2 regions of the Mesorhizobium sp. M0189 genome follow, and region 2 is predicted to be linked to the other one. Evidence: riboswitches for the same ligand, from Rfam matches in the RefSeq annotation. Region 2 holds a riboswitch; the other holds the start of a gene.

Region 1 (7,073 bases), on a different contig from region 2:
GATATTTCGTGGTCTGCAACAGTTACCGTCCCATGCTGATAACCACCAACCTTACCGCTGCGCTCGCCTGTGTCTTTGCGCTATGTCAGTCCGTTCCGCTTTGGGCTCGAAACTTGTATTTCGCAGCAATAGCGGCCGTTCAATCTTGGCTGGACGGTCAGCGACTGGCCATGGCTGTTCCCGCCGCGACCCTCACGCGTGACCGTTTGGTTCCACCATCCCTTCCCTTCAGCCAGCGCCTGGTCGCGTAGATTCTGCTGAGCGGCTGCCGCATCCAACGAGATAACACCGCGTTGGGACCAGACTTTGCTCGCCAGCTAGCGCAGCCCCATGGTGATCTCTGGCATCTCGATGAGCTCGTTTTGTGAATTGCTGGCAAGAAGCATTAGCTGTGGCGCGCCGTCTATCAGGACGAGAGCCTGCTCGACGCGACCGTCAGGTCCGCCGCAATGCCAAGGCTGGCGCGCCTACTGACTCCCTGGTGAAGGCAAGGCTGCCTGGTGAAGGCAAGGCTGCGCGTTCAGCGCGTGATTACCGACCATCGCGCTCGCCAAAATGACGGCGTCGTACCGAGCGGCGCCCGCCGCATGATGTCTCAACGTCGGGACTCACAGCAAACAAAGCTGTCGCCATTGAACGAAACTGTCGCGAAGCGAACAGACGAACCGTAGCCGAAACGTTTGCCGTTCGTGCTTGGATTGATCCGCAAGGCAGAAAGGAAGGAAGAGCCAAGCAAGGTCCGCCGGCACACTTGAGCTTCAAGCCGCAGCTGCGTCGTCAGGATGGCACGTCATTTGCAATAGAAGCCTTTGTGACGGCCCGCCCACAACTAGCGGAGATGACCGGTGATGGTTTGTACAGAAATGTTGAATGGCGTCGTTTCGGCAATAATTATATTTGTAATAACAATTGCATATCTGTAACAATAATACCCAATAGTATTCTCAATTTCTCATGAACATCTGGCATGACGAGAGCATCAAAACTGCTCAAAAATTCACTCAATGCGCATCGTTATCGAATGGTTCCTTAGCAAAAATTCATTCACTGACGTCCATCCCTTTTACTGTTTGAACGGAGATCAACAATGAACATTAGGAGCCTCCTCCTCGGCTCAACTGCGGCACTGATTGCCGTTTCCGACGCTCGCGCCGTGACCGCCGTTGCCGAGCCTGACCCGACTGAGTACGTTAAAATCTGCGACGTTTACGGCTCGGGCTACGTCTACATTTCAGGCACTGAGACCTGCCTGCGCATCGGCGGCTATGTCCGTTACGACATCGGCTTGCGCCATGTCGGATTGTTTGACCACGCAAGAACCTCCGATGTGAGGACTGGTGAGCATCAGGACACATGGCAAAACAACACGCGCTTCACATTGAAAACTTGGACCGGCCAGGAGACCGAACTCGGCACGTTGAAGACCTACACCGAAACCCGCATGAACTTCGGTAACCGCCACACTTCGGTTTCGGACAGTTCTCGGTCCTATGCCTTCAACGGAGACAGCACCTTGACTTTCGCCTGGATTCAGCTTGGTGGCCTCCGACTTGGTAAGGACTGGTCGGCCTTCGACATGTTTATTGGCGGCGCGGTTGACGTACTCAACCAGACGCCGGTTCCGTACGGCGCTTTCGATACCAATGTGGTTCAGTACTACTTCGACGCGGGGGCCGGCTTTTCGGCCGTGGTTTCGCTCGAAGAAGGCTCGGGCGTGGTCGGCACAATCGACAGCTACTCTCCGCACGTAGTCGGCGGCTTGAAATACACACATGGCTGGGGCGCGATCACCGGCGTTGCCGCTTATGATAGCAACTACGAATCGGTGGCCGCCAAGGTCCGTGTCGACATCAATGTCACCAACGAACTGTTGCTGTTCGGAATGCTCGGCTACGGTTCCAACGGCAAGCTCAACGACGACTCCACGAACGCCATCGACGCTCATGGTCGCGGCTTCTATAAGAGTTGGGGTGGGAACTGGGCTTTCTGGGCTGGCGCCACTTACAAGCTCAACGAGACAACTTCGTTCAACCTTCAGCTCTCCGGTGATCAGCTCAAGAACCATGGTGTCGCTGCAAACGTCGCCTATGCGTTTCTTCCAGATTTCACAGTTACGGCGGAACTCGACTATAGCCGCTACGGCAACTTCGCCGTCGGCAAGGTGGACGCTTCCAACGTGAACTGGACCAACGCCAACAAGAAGAGCGGTGTCGCCGGAATCCTGCGTTTCGAACGCTCATTCTAACGGGATGAAAGGGTTGAGCTCGAGATCCGGTTGAGCGGACCAATCCCGCAACACTCCAAGAGAACGTCGTATGGAAGCTATACGAGATTGGAGCCTCGATCTCGGGGCCGGACGATGTTTCATATCAGATCTGGTCCGGATGATCGCGCAGGCGATATTCATCGCTCGATTATGCGTTTTGATCTGCAACTCTTTCATTTCCTCATTCCTTCCGCCCGCTTGACGGACCCTGCCATCCAGCACTACCCGGCCAGGTTTTCCGAACTGGGGTGCGGCCCGACGCACTTGAAAATCGCAAATGGATCGCCTCCGTTCAGCCATCCCCGCGGAAATTCGGGCGCGAGAGAACAAGCTCCAGAGCATAAGCGAGGCTGATCGAGGAACAGACGATTCTCAGGCGATGCTCCATCCGATCTTGCGCCTGGCCGAGACGATCGCCCGACGATCACCGCCGCGGCCCGAATGCGCTTGGCAAGATACCGCTCGCCCGTTCAACCTGAAGCATTCACCCAGGGGAGTCCCGGCAAGGGGCTGAGATACTGCTGGCTTTCGCGGCGCAGTGACCCGTTGAACCTGATCCAGTTCATACTGGCGTAGGGACGGTGCAAGCGCTTTGCGGGAGTTCACGCCCGAGGTCCTGTTTCGAGCAGGTCGACCAAAGCGTCTTTTCATTCTTCCGGCACAGAACTGGGTCTCCAATGCACGAGCAAAGGAGCCTCATGATGAATGCCCCCACCCCCGCCGTCCCGACGGGACCGCTGCCCGCCTCACGCAAGATCCACAAGCATGGCAGCATTCACCCTCAGATCAGGGTGCCGATGCGCGAAATTGCAGTCCATCCAACGGCCGGCGAACCGCCAGTCACCGTCTACGATCCGTCCGGCCCCTACACCGATCCGGCCATCAAAACCAGGATCGAAAAAGGCCTTGCCCGGCTTCGCCACGAATGGATTACCGCGCGTGGCGATGTCGAAGCCTGTGACGGCCGCCATGTCCGGCCGGAAGACAACGGATTTGTGACTGGCGAGCGCCCATGCCGCCGACCTGGCCAAGGGTCACGCGGCGGCGAACATCCGCGGCGACGCGCTGTCGCGGGCCGGATTCGAGTTCCGCTGGGAGGCCTAGTTCAACCTGTCGCTCGATCCGGAAACCGCGCGGTCCTTCCACGACCAGACCTTGCCCAAGGAAGCGCACAAGCTGGCACATTTCTGCTCGATATGCGGGCCGAAATTCTGCTCGATGCGCATCTCTCACGACATTCGCGCCGAAGCGCAGAAGGAGGGCATGGCGGCGATGGCGGCGAAATACCGCGAGGGCGGCGATCTCTATATGCCGGTCGAAACGCCCGAGGTGGAAAAACAGGCCTCAGCGCAGGAAGATCAGAGGGCGCGCTGAGCCATGCGCCGCATTCTTGTCAAAGGCGCGGGTGTGGCAGGCCTCACCGTTGCCCATGAATTGGCCGCGCCGGGTGCATCCGTCACGGTTGCTGAAATTCGCAGCCAGATCGGCGGCAATGCCTCCTGGCTCGCCGGCGGCATGCTCGCCGCTTGGTGCGAACGCGAAGGCGCCGAGGAGGCGGTCGTCACTTTCGGCAACGTTGCAGCCGACTGGTGGGAAAGGGCGCTGCCCGCGCTGGTGACGAGGGCCGGCACTCTCGTCGTCGCCCATCAGCGCGATGCCTTCGAGCTTGCCCGTTTTGCAGCTCGTTCGCGCAACTATGAGTGCGTCGACGAAAAGGTTGTTGCCGCCCTCGAGCCCGATCTTGCCGGCCGCTTTCATCAGAGCCTGTTTTTTTGTAGCGAAGCTCATCTCGATCCCCGTCGGGCTCTCGAAGCCCTCGCCGGCAACTGCGTGCGATGGGCGTCGTTTTCCTTTTCGAGACGGGCGAGGTTGGCTTTTCCGGCTTTGATCAGGTGATCGACTGCACGGGCATCGCGCGGGCCGACGACGATTTACGCGGCATGCGCGGTGAAATGCTGATCCTCCATACGCGTGATGTCTCGCTCGGGGCGATTGCCGAGAAGCCGATCTCGCGGGCGTCGCGGCGTAGTGAGCGCGGGCGCGGCCGTGATGATCGTGGCGGGAGGGAGAGGTAAGGAGCGTCTTTTCTTTGAGAATTCGCGTTTACAGGTACCCACGATGCACAACGGGCGAGTTTTTCAAAGAGGCGCGTCCTCCTTCGAAGCGCTTCGGAGGGCCAGGCTGTAGGCTCGCCCCGAGCCCCTGCGTAGCCTGCTGGGGAGCTGGTCTCGGCCCATCCGGGTGACGATCCTTCGCGCAGACGAGCTATGGAAACGATCAAAACTGTGATTTCACTTGCCGATTATCGCATAAAAAGCTTGTTATTGCACGACTTAAAAAACTTGCAACTCCACAGCATCATTGACTTGTCTCCTATCAGCAATATATACTTGTAATCGCACAGCTCTAAAAAGTTGCAAAGGTACGGCCATGGCCAAGCCCCATGAAAAACTCGCTGTATCATTGGCCGTCCTCAAAGAGCTGCAGAAGGGTGGGCGGCGCATATTCAAATCAGATGAGCTGACCCGCGTCCACCGGGAGCGGCTGCTGCAGAACGGGTTCCTGCGCGATGTTATGAAAGGCTGGCTCATGTCGACCAGCCCGCAGGCACAGCAGCAAGACACCACCCCCTGGTACGCGAGCTTCTGGGAGTTCTGCTCCCTTTACTGCAATGACCGGTTCGGCAAGGACTGGTTCGTGTCACCGGAGCACTCGCTGCTTCTGCACGCGGAAGCGCCCACTATTCCGCCTCAGGTGGTGGTGAACACCCCCAAAGGCACGAATAACAAAATCGACCTGCTGTTCGGCACTTCGCTCTATGACCTCAAGGTCAAGGAGATGCCGGCCGAACTGACAGAGAAAAACGGCCAGCGCGTGTTCACTGTCGAGGCCGCCCTTACCCGGGTGCCGCAAGCGTTCTTCCAGCGCGCGCCTATCGAGATGCAGATCGCTATGGCGTCGGTGCGCGACGTATCAACCGTTCTGGTCCTGCTGCTTGATGGCGGCCATTCCGCCGTGGCGGGACGGCTTGCGGGGGCCTTCCGTCGCGTAGGACGCGACTCCTTTGCCGATGAAATCGTGGCCGCCTTCAAAGCCGCCGGCTATGACGTGCGCGAATCCGATCCGTTCGCGGGACAAATTGGAGTGACAACCATTGCGGCGGGCGTACCGCCGTTGGTCGCCCGCCTGCGCGCGATCTGGCAATCGCAGCGCGAAGCCATCATCGAGATATTCCCGAAGGCACCCGGACTGCCGTCCGACAAAGACGCCTATATGAAGTTCGTCGAGGATATCTACGAAAGCGACGCCTACCATTCGCTGTCGATAGAAGGGTACAGCGTCACCCCGGAACTCATCGACCGGGTGCGCGAGGGGAGCTGGAATCCGGAGATTGATGAAGAGGACCGCAAGAACCGGGATGCGCTTGCCGCGCGTGGCTACTACCTCGCATTCCAGAAGGTCAAAGACTCTGTTGCCGCGATCATCAACGGCAAGCCAGCCGGCGCGTTGACCGGGACACTCACCGGGAGTGGTACCGGGAGCTGTTCGCGCCGTCAGTGACCGCCGGCATCCTCAAAGCCAGCGCGCTGGCGGGATATCGCAACCACCTTGTGTACCTGCGCGGCTCGCAGCACGTGCCGCCGCGTACCGAAGCGGTGGCCGATGGTATGCATGAGCTGTTCGACCTGCTGGAGGCGGAGAAGGAGGCCTCCGTGCGTGCCGTGCTGGGGCATTGGCTTGTGGGCTATGTGCACCCCTATCCGGACGGCAACGGACGAATGGCGCGGTTCCTCATGAACGCGATGCTGGCTTCAGGCGGTTACCCCTGGACAGTCGTCAGAGTCGATGACCGGAAGGCCTACCTCGCAGGGCTGGAGGAGGCGAGCGTCAATATGAATGTGAAAACGTTCGCCGCCTTTCTCGCCGAACGGGTGAAGTGGTCTATGGAGAAGGCGGCGTGAGGTCGGTGGTGTGCCATGTTTAACTTGCTTGTCTCGGGCCACGGCGAGTGGTGGGAAACGCCGCCGTTCACGTCAACCATTGACCGTTTCAAGGAATAGAGCGGCGCCGAGGCCGAGGCTATCGGCCTCGCGCGCCCTGAAACATTGCGCCGGCTGGAGGAAATCCCGGCGCTGTTGATGTACGAAGTTGGGGAGGGAGGCCCGCTCGCGCGCGTGGTCCGGCACGGCCGCATACGCAATATCGTTCGGCGCGGACACGAACTGGCCTTCACCTTCGAGCCCGATCCGGAACATGCCTTTCTCGACCGGTCAGCGGTGTTGAGAATTGCGGACCGGCTGCGCATTCAACAGTTCGAACAGCACCGTACGCACTGGGCGATCAAGGATGGTGACATTCCGGCCGAGCTGATTGCCACCGGCACCGCTGAACGGGCGCAGCGCACCGTTGCCGTGGTTGCGGCAGAATATGTTAGAAGCGCGCCGCGAGGGACGAAGGAGAGAAGCTGCCGAACTGGCCGAAGAACTGGAGGATTTTCCTCCCTCGCTGGAGAAAGCACTGTCGCTCGTGCCGGCGCGTATCCTTCAGCAGCCGACACCCGAATTATACCCGATCCTTGGGATAGAGCCCCGCACGCCCCAAGGCCGCAACGCCGTCGTGGCCGTCGTCGCAAGGGATCACAATGGGCAGGACTTGCCTGCCGACTGGTCTTATTCGCTGGCGTGGTTCCTGGACCTTTACGGCAGCGCGACGGAAGCGGGGCGCCTTGACGGCGCGCTGGCCGAATGCGCAACGCATATGATCGCGCTCGGCACTGGCGAGGGAGAAGCGGCCGCCCCGGTTGAAG
Region 2 (7,073 bases):
AAAACTTCGCGCGCCATCTTCGCGGTCGTGACCGCTTCCTTGACGGAGTGGCAGCCGGCAGTGTTGGGCAGGATTCTGACGCCGAGCGAGCGGATCAACGACCAGAATTGTTCGCCGGCCCTGCCGCCTGCCATCTCACGGCGTAACGAGACGGTTACCGCCGAAGCGCCCGACGCCTTGACGGCCTCGGCAAGGATGGCCGGCGATGGATATTGAGCGGTGCCGAGAAGCAGGCGGGAGGCAAGCGACGTTCCGAGAAGATCGAACATGGCCTAGCCTCCCTGCATCGGTGAGAGGATTTCGATCCGGTCGCCGTCGCTCAACCGGAATTCCGCCCGGTTGGCTTTGTGCACGAGTTCGCTGTTGACGGCCGTTGCCAGCCAATCGCCTTCATAGTCGAGCGCCGCAAGCAGCTCGGCCAGCGTGGTGGCTGCAACCTCATGCACTTTGCCGTTGACCGTCAGTTTCATGAGCAAGCTCCTTCGTTCCGTCTTGATGGAAGACCAGGTCGGCCGCCTGGCGCGCCATGGCAGGGGCGAGAAGAAAGCCATGGCGATAAAGCCCGTTGACTGCGACGGTGCTTCCATGTGCCTCGACACGCGGCAGATTGTCGGGAAAAGCAGGACGGACGCCGACACCGGTTTCAACGATCCCGGCCTCGCCGAATGCCGGATGGAGGGCATAGGCGGCACCCAGAAGCTCCATCATCGAACGCACCGTGGCCGGCTCGGCGGACCCGCTCTCGATCATGGTCGCACCGACCATGAAACACTGGCCGGTGCGCGGCACCACATAGAGCGGAAAGCGCGGATGAAGCAGCCGGACCGGGCGCGACAGCGAGATGTCGGGCGTGCGCAGGATCAGCATTTCGCCGCGAACGCCACGTAGCCGGTCATCGATGGCTGCCATTCCCGTGCAGTCGATCTGATGATCGAAACCAAAAACATGCCAGACCTCGGTGCCGAAGTGAAACTCGACACCCATGGCTGCGAGCTTGTCATGAAGCGCTGCCATCGCCTGACGCGGGTCGAGATGCGCCTCGTCGGAGAAGAGCAATCCGCGCCGGAAGCGGCCGGCGAGGTCGGGCTCCAGGAGCGCAATTTCGTCTTCATCGACACGCCGATGGCCCGAGGTGCGGCTGGCGAAGCGGTCGATCTCGCCCGCATCGCGCGGCGCGGCCACGACCAGCGTTCCGGCCCGCGTCACCTGGCCGGGGGTTGCGGCATCCCACCAGTCGGCGGCACCGCGCCCGAGATCCAGCACCGGCTGCTCGGCGCTTTCGCGCTCGCACCATGGCGCCAACATGCCGCCGGCGAACCACGACGCATTGCCCCCAAGGCCAGGCCTTGTCTCGGCAACGGAAACCGCCGCGCCGCGTGCGGCGAGCTCGAAGGCGGCGGTGAGGCCGGCAACGCCGGCCCCTTTGACCAGCACCTTCATGATGGCTCACGTGGCTGAGGTATGAGCGGTGCGCCGGTCTCGTCCGCCGGCAGGTAGAGATCGCCGCCCTCGCGGTATTTCGCCGCCATCGCCGCCATGCCCTCCTTCTGCGCTTCGGTGCGGATGTCGTGGGAAATTCGCATCGAGCAGAATTTCGGCCCGCACATCGAGCAGAAATGCGCCAGCTTGTGCGCCTCCTTGGGCAAGGTCTGATCGTGGAAGGACCGCGCGGTTTCGGGATCGAGCGACAGGTTGAACTGGTCCTCCCAGCGGAATTCGAAGCGCGCGCGGGAAAGGGCATCATCCCTGACTTTCGCCGCCGGATGACCTTTTGCCAGGTCGGCGGCATGGGCGGCTATCTTGTAGGTGATCACGCCGATCTTGACGTCGTTGCGATCGGGAAGGCCGAGATGCTCCTTGGGCGTGACGTAGCAGAGCATGGCGGTGCCGAACCAACCGATCATCGCCGCGCCGATGCCGGAGGTGATGTGGTCGTAGCCCGGCGCGATGTCGGTCGTCAGCGGCCCAAGCGTATAGAACGGCGCCTCGCCGCAGACGGCGAGCTGCTTGTCCATGTTCTCCTTGACCTTGTGCATCGGCACGTGGCCGGGGCCTTCGATCATTACCTGGCAATCCTTCGCCCAGGCGATCTGTGTCAGCTCGCCGAGCGTCTCCAGCTCGGCGAATTGTGCTGCGTCATTGGCGTCGGCGATCGAGCCAGGACGAAGGCCGTCGCCCAGCGAAAAGGACACGTCATAGGCGCGGCAAATGTCGCAGATCTCGGCGAAATGTTCGTAGAGGAAGCTTTCCCGGTGATGATGCAGGCACCATTTGGCCATGATCGAGCCACCGCGCGAGACGATGCCAGTGACCCGGTCAACGGTCAGCGGGATGTAGTGCAGCCGCACGCCCGCATGGATGGTGAAATAGTCGACGCCCTGTTCGGCCTGTTCGATCAGCATGTCGCGGTAGACCTCCCAGGTCAGGTCCTCGGCGATGCCGCCGACCTTTTCGAGCGCCTGATAGAGCGGCACCGTGCCGATCGGAACCGGCGCGTTGCGGACGATCCAGTCGCGGATGTTGTGGATGTTGCGGCCGGTCGACAGGTCCATCACCGTGTCTGCGCCCCAGCGGATCGCCCACACCATTTTTTCGACCTCTTCAGCCATCGACGATGTGACGGCGGAGTTGCCGATGTTGGCGTTGATCTTGACCAGGAAATTGCGACCGATGATCATCGGCTCGCTCTCGGGATGGTTGATGTTGGCGGGAATGATTGCGCGTCCGCGCGCCACCTCATCACGCACGAAATCCGGCGTGACGAAATCGGGCAGTGTCGCGCCGAAAGCCTCGCCGTCGCGCTCAAGCTTGCCGTGCAGGATCTCGCGACCAAGGTTCTCGCGGATGGCGGCGAACTCCATTTCGGGTGTGATGATGCCGGCGCGCGCATAGGCAAGCTGCGTCACCGCCTTGCCTGCTTTGGCTCTGAGCGGTTGATGGCGAATGGGAAATTCCGGCGTCAGGCGTTCGCCCGTCGCGAATCCGTTGTCCTCCGGCCGGACATGGCGGCCGTCATAGGCCTCGACATCGCCGCGCGCCGTAATCCATTCGTGGCGAAGCCGTGCAAGGCCATTTTCGATGCTGGTTTCGACAGTCGGGTCTGTATAGGGGCCGGACGGATCGTAGACGGTGACGGGCGGTTCGCCGGCCGTCGGATGGACGGAGATTTCGCGCATCGGCACCCTGATCTGCGGGTGGATGGCACCGGGCTTGTGGATTTTTCGTGAGGCGGGCAGCGGTCCCGTCGAGACGGCGGGGGTGAGGGCATTCATCTTGAGGCTCCTTTGCTCGTTGCATTGGAGACCCAGTTCTGTGCCGGGAGGATGAAAAGACGCTTCTGTCGACCTGCCGAAACAGGACCTCGGGCGTAAACTCCCGCAAAGCGCTTGCACCGTCCCTACGCCAGTATGAACTGGATCAGGTTCAACGGGTCACTGCGCCGCGAATGCCAGCAGTATCTCAGCCCCTTGCCGGGACTCCCCTGGTGAATGCGTGAGGTTGGACGGGACGGCTCCGGTTTGTCAAGCGCGTTCTGGCCGCGGCTGATCGGCGGCCGGTCAGACCGTGCGGAAAAAATCGTGCATGTCTCGGCGACAAGTCAAGCCTCGGAGATGAAGGCAGGGACAAGGGAATTACAAACCGTCGGACTAAAAATCGATCCTGATGATCACACCTTCAATGGGCACCAAAGGTTTGCGCGTAGATCGCCTCGATTCTTCCTGCCTCGTCACTGGTCAGCGTGGCGAATTCCTTTTCGCGCGCGCGGTTCGATAGATGTCCATCATTCTGGTGAAGAAAACGGAAGAGCAGATCGGTCAACCGCTCGGGCATGTCAATAAAGGCGTCCACCTGCTGCCGGAACTGATCGTAGCGCTGCAGAAATGCGGTTTCCTCGGGAAGGTCCCGTTCGATCGTCCGCTGAACGCAGGCATAGAGGAATTCGGCGTGCGGGGTTGCATCGAAGAACCGGTAGAAATCACCGGTGTCATTCAGCACCCGGACGTTGAGCGGCGTCGGTTCCCATTCCACCAACGGCAGAAGGCGCTGCGAATAGCTCTCGAGCACGCCCCTGTACTCGTTGATCTGGTCCAGGATCGCGGCCGAGACGGGAAAGACCACTCCCGGCGGATTGAAGCCGCGCATGGCAAGGACGTGGTGGATTAGGTAGCGGTGAATGCGGCCGTTTCCGTCCTCGAACGGGTGAATGTAGACAAAGCCGAAGGCGAGGATTGCGGCGGCTACGACTGCATCAAGGTTTTGCGCGGGGCCCTGATCGAACGCCGCCATTCCATCGATTAGCCGCGGCAGGTCCTCGGGCCGAGCGCTGATGTGATCGGGCAAGGGCGTGCCGTTGTCTCGGTCATGCTCACCGACGAAACCTCCTTCTTTTCGGAAGCCAAGTCTTGCGAAACGGGCGTCGCCAAGTACAATTCTTTGCAGACGCAGCAGCTCATCGCGATCGATCGGCCAGCGGCCGGCTTCGCCGATGGCGCGGCCCCAGCGCTGGATGCGATCTTGCGGCGGGCGCTCGCCCTCGATCGCATAGCTTGATCGCGAGTCTTTGAGCAAAAGAAAGGCGGCGGTCCGAGCAAGAAGGTCGCGCGGCACGTCCGCTACGATTGCCTCCGCGCGCCGCGGTAGTTCAAGGCCGATGAATTTTTCGAGAATCTTGGTGCGGAACACCAGAGGGCAGAACTCACGCGTGCCGGGGAGATTGTCCCTTACGCGGTAGCGCGAAGCGGTCTTGTCGGGTCCGGGCCACTGCAGCTCGGGATCGACAACCGGAATGTATCGTCCGGCCGCCGCGTCCGGCAGATCGATACGGGCGCCCCTCAGCCATTCATATAAAAACCAGATGCGGCGGGCATAACTGCCGGTCGGGCTTTCACGGACCAGCGCCTCGATCGGCGCGGGACCGGTCACTTGGAACAGCCGCTTGAGGACGGCAAGGTCCAGTCCCTCGTACTTGAGCGCAAAGGTCAGGTGGCCTTCGAGGGTAGGATTTGGGGCGTGGCGGGGGGTCATGATCCGCCAGCCATCCCGTTCGGTAATGCGATGATGCTCGCCCGTGGCGAACAACCTACGGGGCAAGGGCACGGCGAGCCTGTAGGCTCCGACCAGGGCGCTGTACCCGGCCGGGGTCGCCGTTTCAGGAAGGCGGATTTCCTGAAAAACGGTAACAGGACCTGAAAATTGGTGCTCTTGCACCGCAGGCATGAAAAGCGAATCCTTTCATCGAATTTTGGTTCAGCTGGGCCAACACCTGTGAAAAATGATCCTATTCCATGAAAATTGATGCCACAAGACAAATTTTCCGAAAACCGATTCTAAACGGTGCTGGAGTCATCAAGCAAGAACTCCGCCACCGGCTCAAGGAAGCGACTTCATGACAAAAGGTGAGTCCAGGAACCGCCATTCGCCCGTCTCTTAGTCACGAGGCCGGCACGGATGGCCCGCCTTACGTCGAGCCGGATTGCTCGAGGAGAACCGCGCCGTTCGGGGCTCACTCATAGAGCGCTCCGGCGCGCGATCCCGATTTGATAGCCGCGATCACGCTCGCGACTGATCTTGGTGACGTGGCGGCGTCGGAGTAGAAAACTGATGCAGGATCTCGGTGGCGTCGTGTGTGTGTGTGTGTGACCTGAAGTGAGTTCTCTGCGGTATGGGGGACGGCACGCAGCGCGCGCGTCTTCTCGGCAAACAGATCGACGAAGCGGCACCGAAGGGAAGTTCCTGGCATTCATTCTCGCCATCGCTGCCCCAATTTGCCGACCGGACTGCCGATCGATCTCGCCCAATACTTTGCGCGCGCAAGGGCCGAAGTTGAACTGGGTGGCACCTGCTCATTCGGGAGCTAACTCATGCTTGGCGCGCTAGCCCGAGAGAGCTGTGCCTGATCGAATGCGTGAAATCGTAGCTCGGGGTGGAGAGGCTGACACGGTCATCTGTCACCCGCCTTCGGGCTGTAACGGAAAGCGCGACATCGTCTCCAATGCTCGTTCCCCACGTCGAGGGCCCAGCGGCTTGGCTGCGGGGGGACTGTCAGCTAGTGGCCGCTGGGCCTTGACGACCAGCGAGCGTAAGAGGAGGCCCTGCGCTGGCTGACGAAAACTTGCGAGCAAAGCCACGGAAAAGCATCATTCGAACGAACTCTTTCGTCGAGACGAGGAGGGCAGTGAGGCGGTAGCCGCCGCTTTGAAGCTCTCCGGCAGCTGCTACGCTGGTCGTTCAGAGGGTCGCAGCTGCGCTTGCGCCGTCATATCAGATAAGTCTAATATAATCCGCGCCTAGCCATCGAACGCCGCGGCGCCCTCGGGTCGGCGCTATTCATCGGGTGGGCATGTCGGGTACGCAAGGGAGGACGAAATGAGACTGGTTCAGTCATTTGCATTTGCTGCTGTGCTGCTTCTTTCGTCTGCATTGTCTGCGGCCGCCCACTCGGCTCGTGAGGACATCGAAGCGGCGTTGGTAAAATTCATGGACGCCTTCAACAGCGGAAACGCAGCAGCGGTAGGTCAAATGTATACCGACGATGCCGCTCTGCTGCCACCCGACGGCAAACGCGTCGATGACCGCAAGGGCGTGGAAGAATTCTGGCAGGGCGCAATCAAGGCCGGGATGAAGAATCTCACCCTGAAGGCGCTGGAAGTGGAAGGGAGCGGGAATCTCGCCTACGAAGTTGGCGCATTTACGCTCAGTGTGCCGAGCAAAGGCGGTGCCCCTTCCACCGTTGCGGGCAAGTACATTGTCGTTTGGAAAAAAGGGGGCGACGGGACATGGCGCCTGCATCGGGACATCTGGAACTTAGGTGCGGCCCAATAGATTCCGCGATCCGTGAGGCCAGCGCGGCTTGCAACAGTTCCAACGAAAGTCCATGGCAATAGTTGATGTGACTTAATTGATTAACAAAATTGAACAGACTTGATGGGTCTGCTCATCGAGTCGGCTCTGGATCTATCGCGCTACCGATCAGGGAGGCGGTAAGATTCGAGCTCAGCAGAACGGCTGACCACCACTTGCCGGGACTAGAGTGTTCTCCGGCTCGGCGCGCCGCTGAGGACTCTTGTTCATTT

Evidence for each region. A riboswitch is a leader RNA that binds a small molecule or an ion and turns the genes downstream of it on or off. The one in region 2 is predicted to bind thiamine pyrophosphate.
Region 1: it holds a riboswitch for thiamine pyrophosphate, as region 2 does, so the genes downstream of both, NKJ09_RS32560 (phosphomethylpyrimidine synthase ThiC) here and thiC (phosphomethylpyrimidine synthase ThiC) in region 2, are expected to answer to the same signal.

What each region holds. Positions count from the first base shown of each region.
Region 1 is NZ_JAMYSW010000023.1:7,405-14,477, forward strand. It holds gene hemN (oxygen-independent coproporphyrinogen III oxidase) at 1-19, opposite strand, end outside; gene NKJ09_RS28295 (porin) at 1,088-2,245, shown strand; TPP riboswitch at 2,747-2,862, shown strand; partial or broken gene NKJ09_RS32560 (phosphomethylpyrimidine synthase ThiC) at 2,968-3,159, shown strand; partial or broken gene NKJ09_RS32565 (phosphomethylpyrimidine synthase ThiC) at 3,272-3,640, shown strand; gene NKJ09_RS28305 (FAD-dependent oxidoreductase) at 3,644-4,162, shown strand; gene NKJ09_RS28310 (hypothetical protein) at 4,102-4,341, shown strand; gene NKJ09_RS28315 (Fic family protein) at 4,697-5,827, shown strand; gene NKJ09_RS28320 (Fic family protein) at 5,824-6,228, shown strand; gene NKJ09_RS28325 (hypothetical protein) at 6,301-6,522, opposite strand; gene NKJ09_RS28330 (prenyltransferase/squalene oxidase repeat-containing protein) at 6,695-7,073, shown strand, end outside.
Region 2 is NZ_JAMYSW010000008.1:218,197-225,269, forward strand. It holds gene NKJ09_RS17310 (thiazole synthase) at 1-269, opposite strand, end outside; gene thiS (sulfur carrier protein ThiS) at 273-470, opposite strand; gene thiO (glycine oxidase ThiO) at 439-1,440, opposite strand; gene thiC (phosphomethylpyrimidine synthase ThiC) at 1,437-3,272, opposite strand; TPP riboswitch at 3,377-3,493, opposite strand; gene NKJ09_RS17330 (Fic family protein) at 3,676-5,217, opposite strand; gene NKJ09_RS17335 (YybH family protein) at 6,367-6,822, shown strand.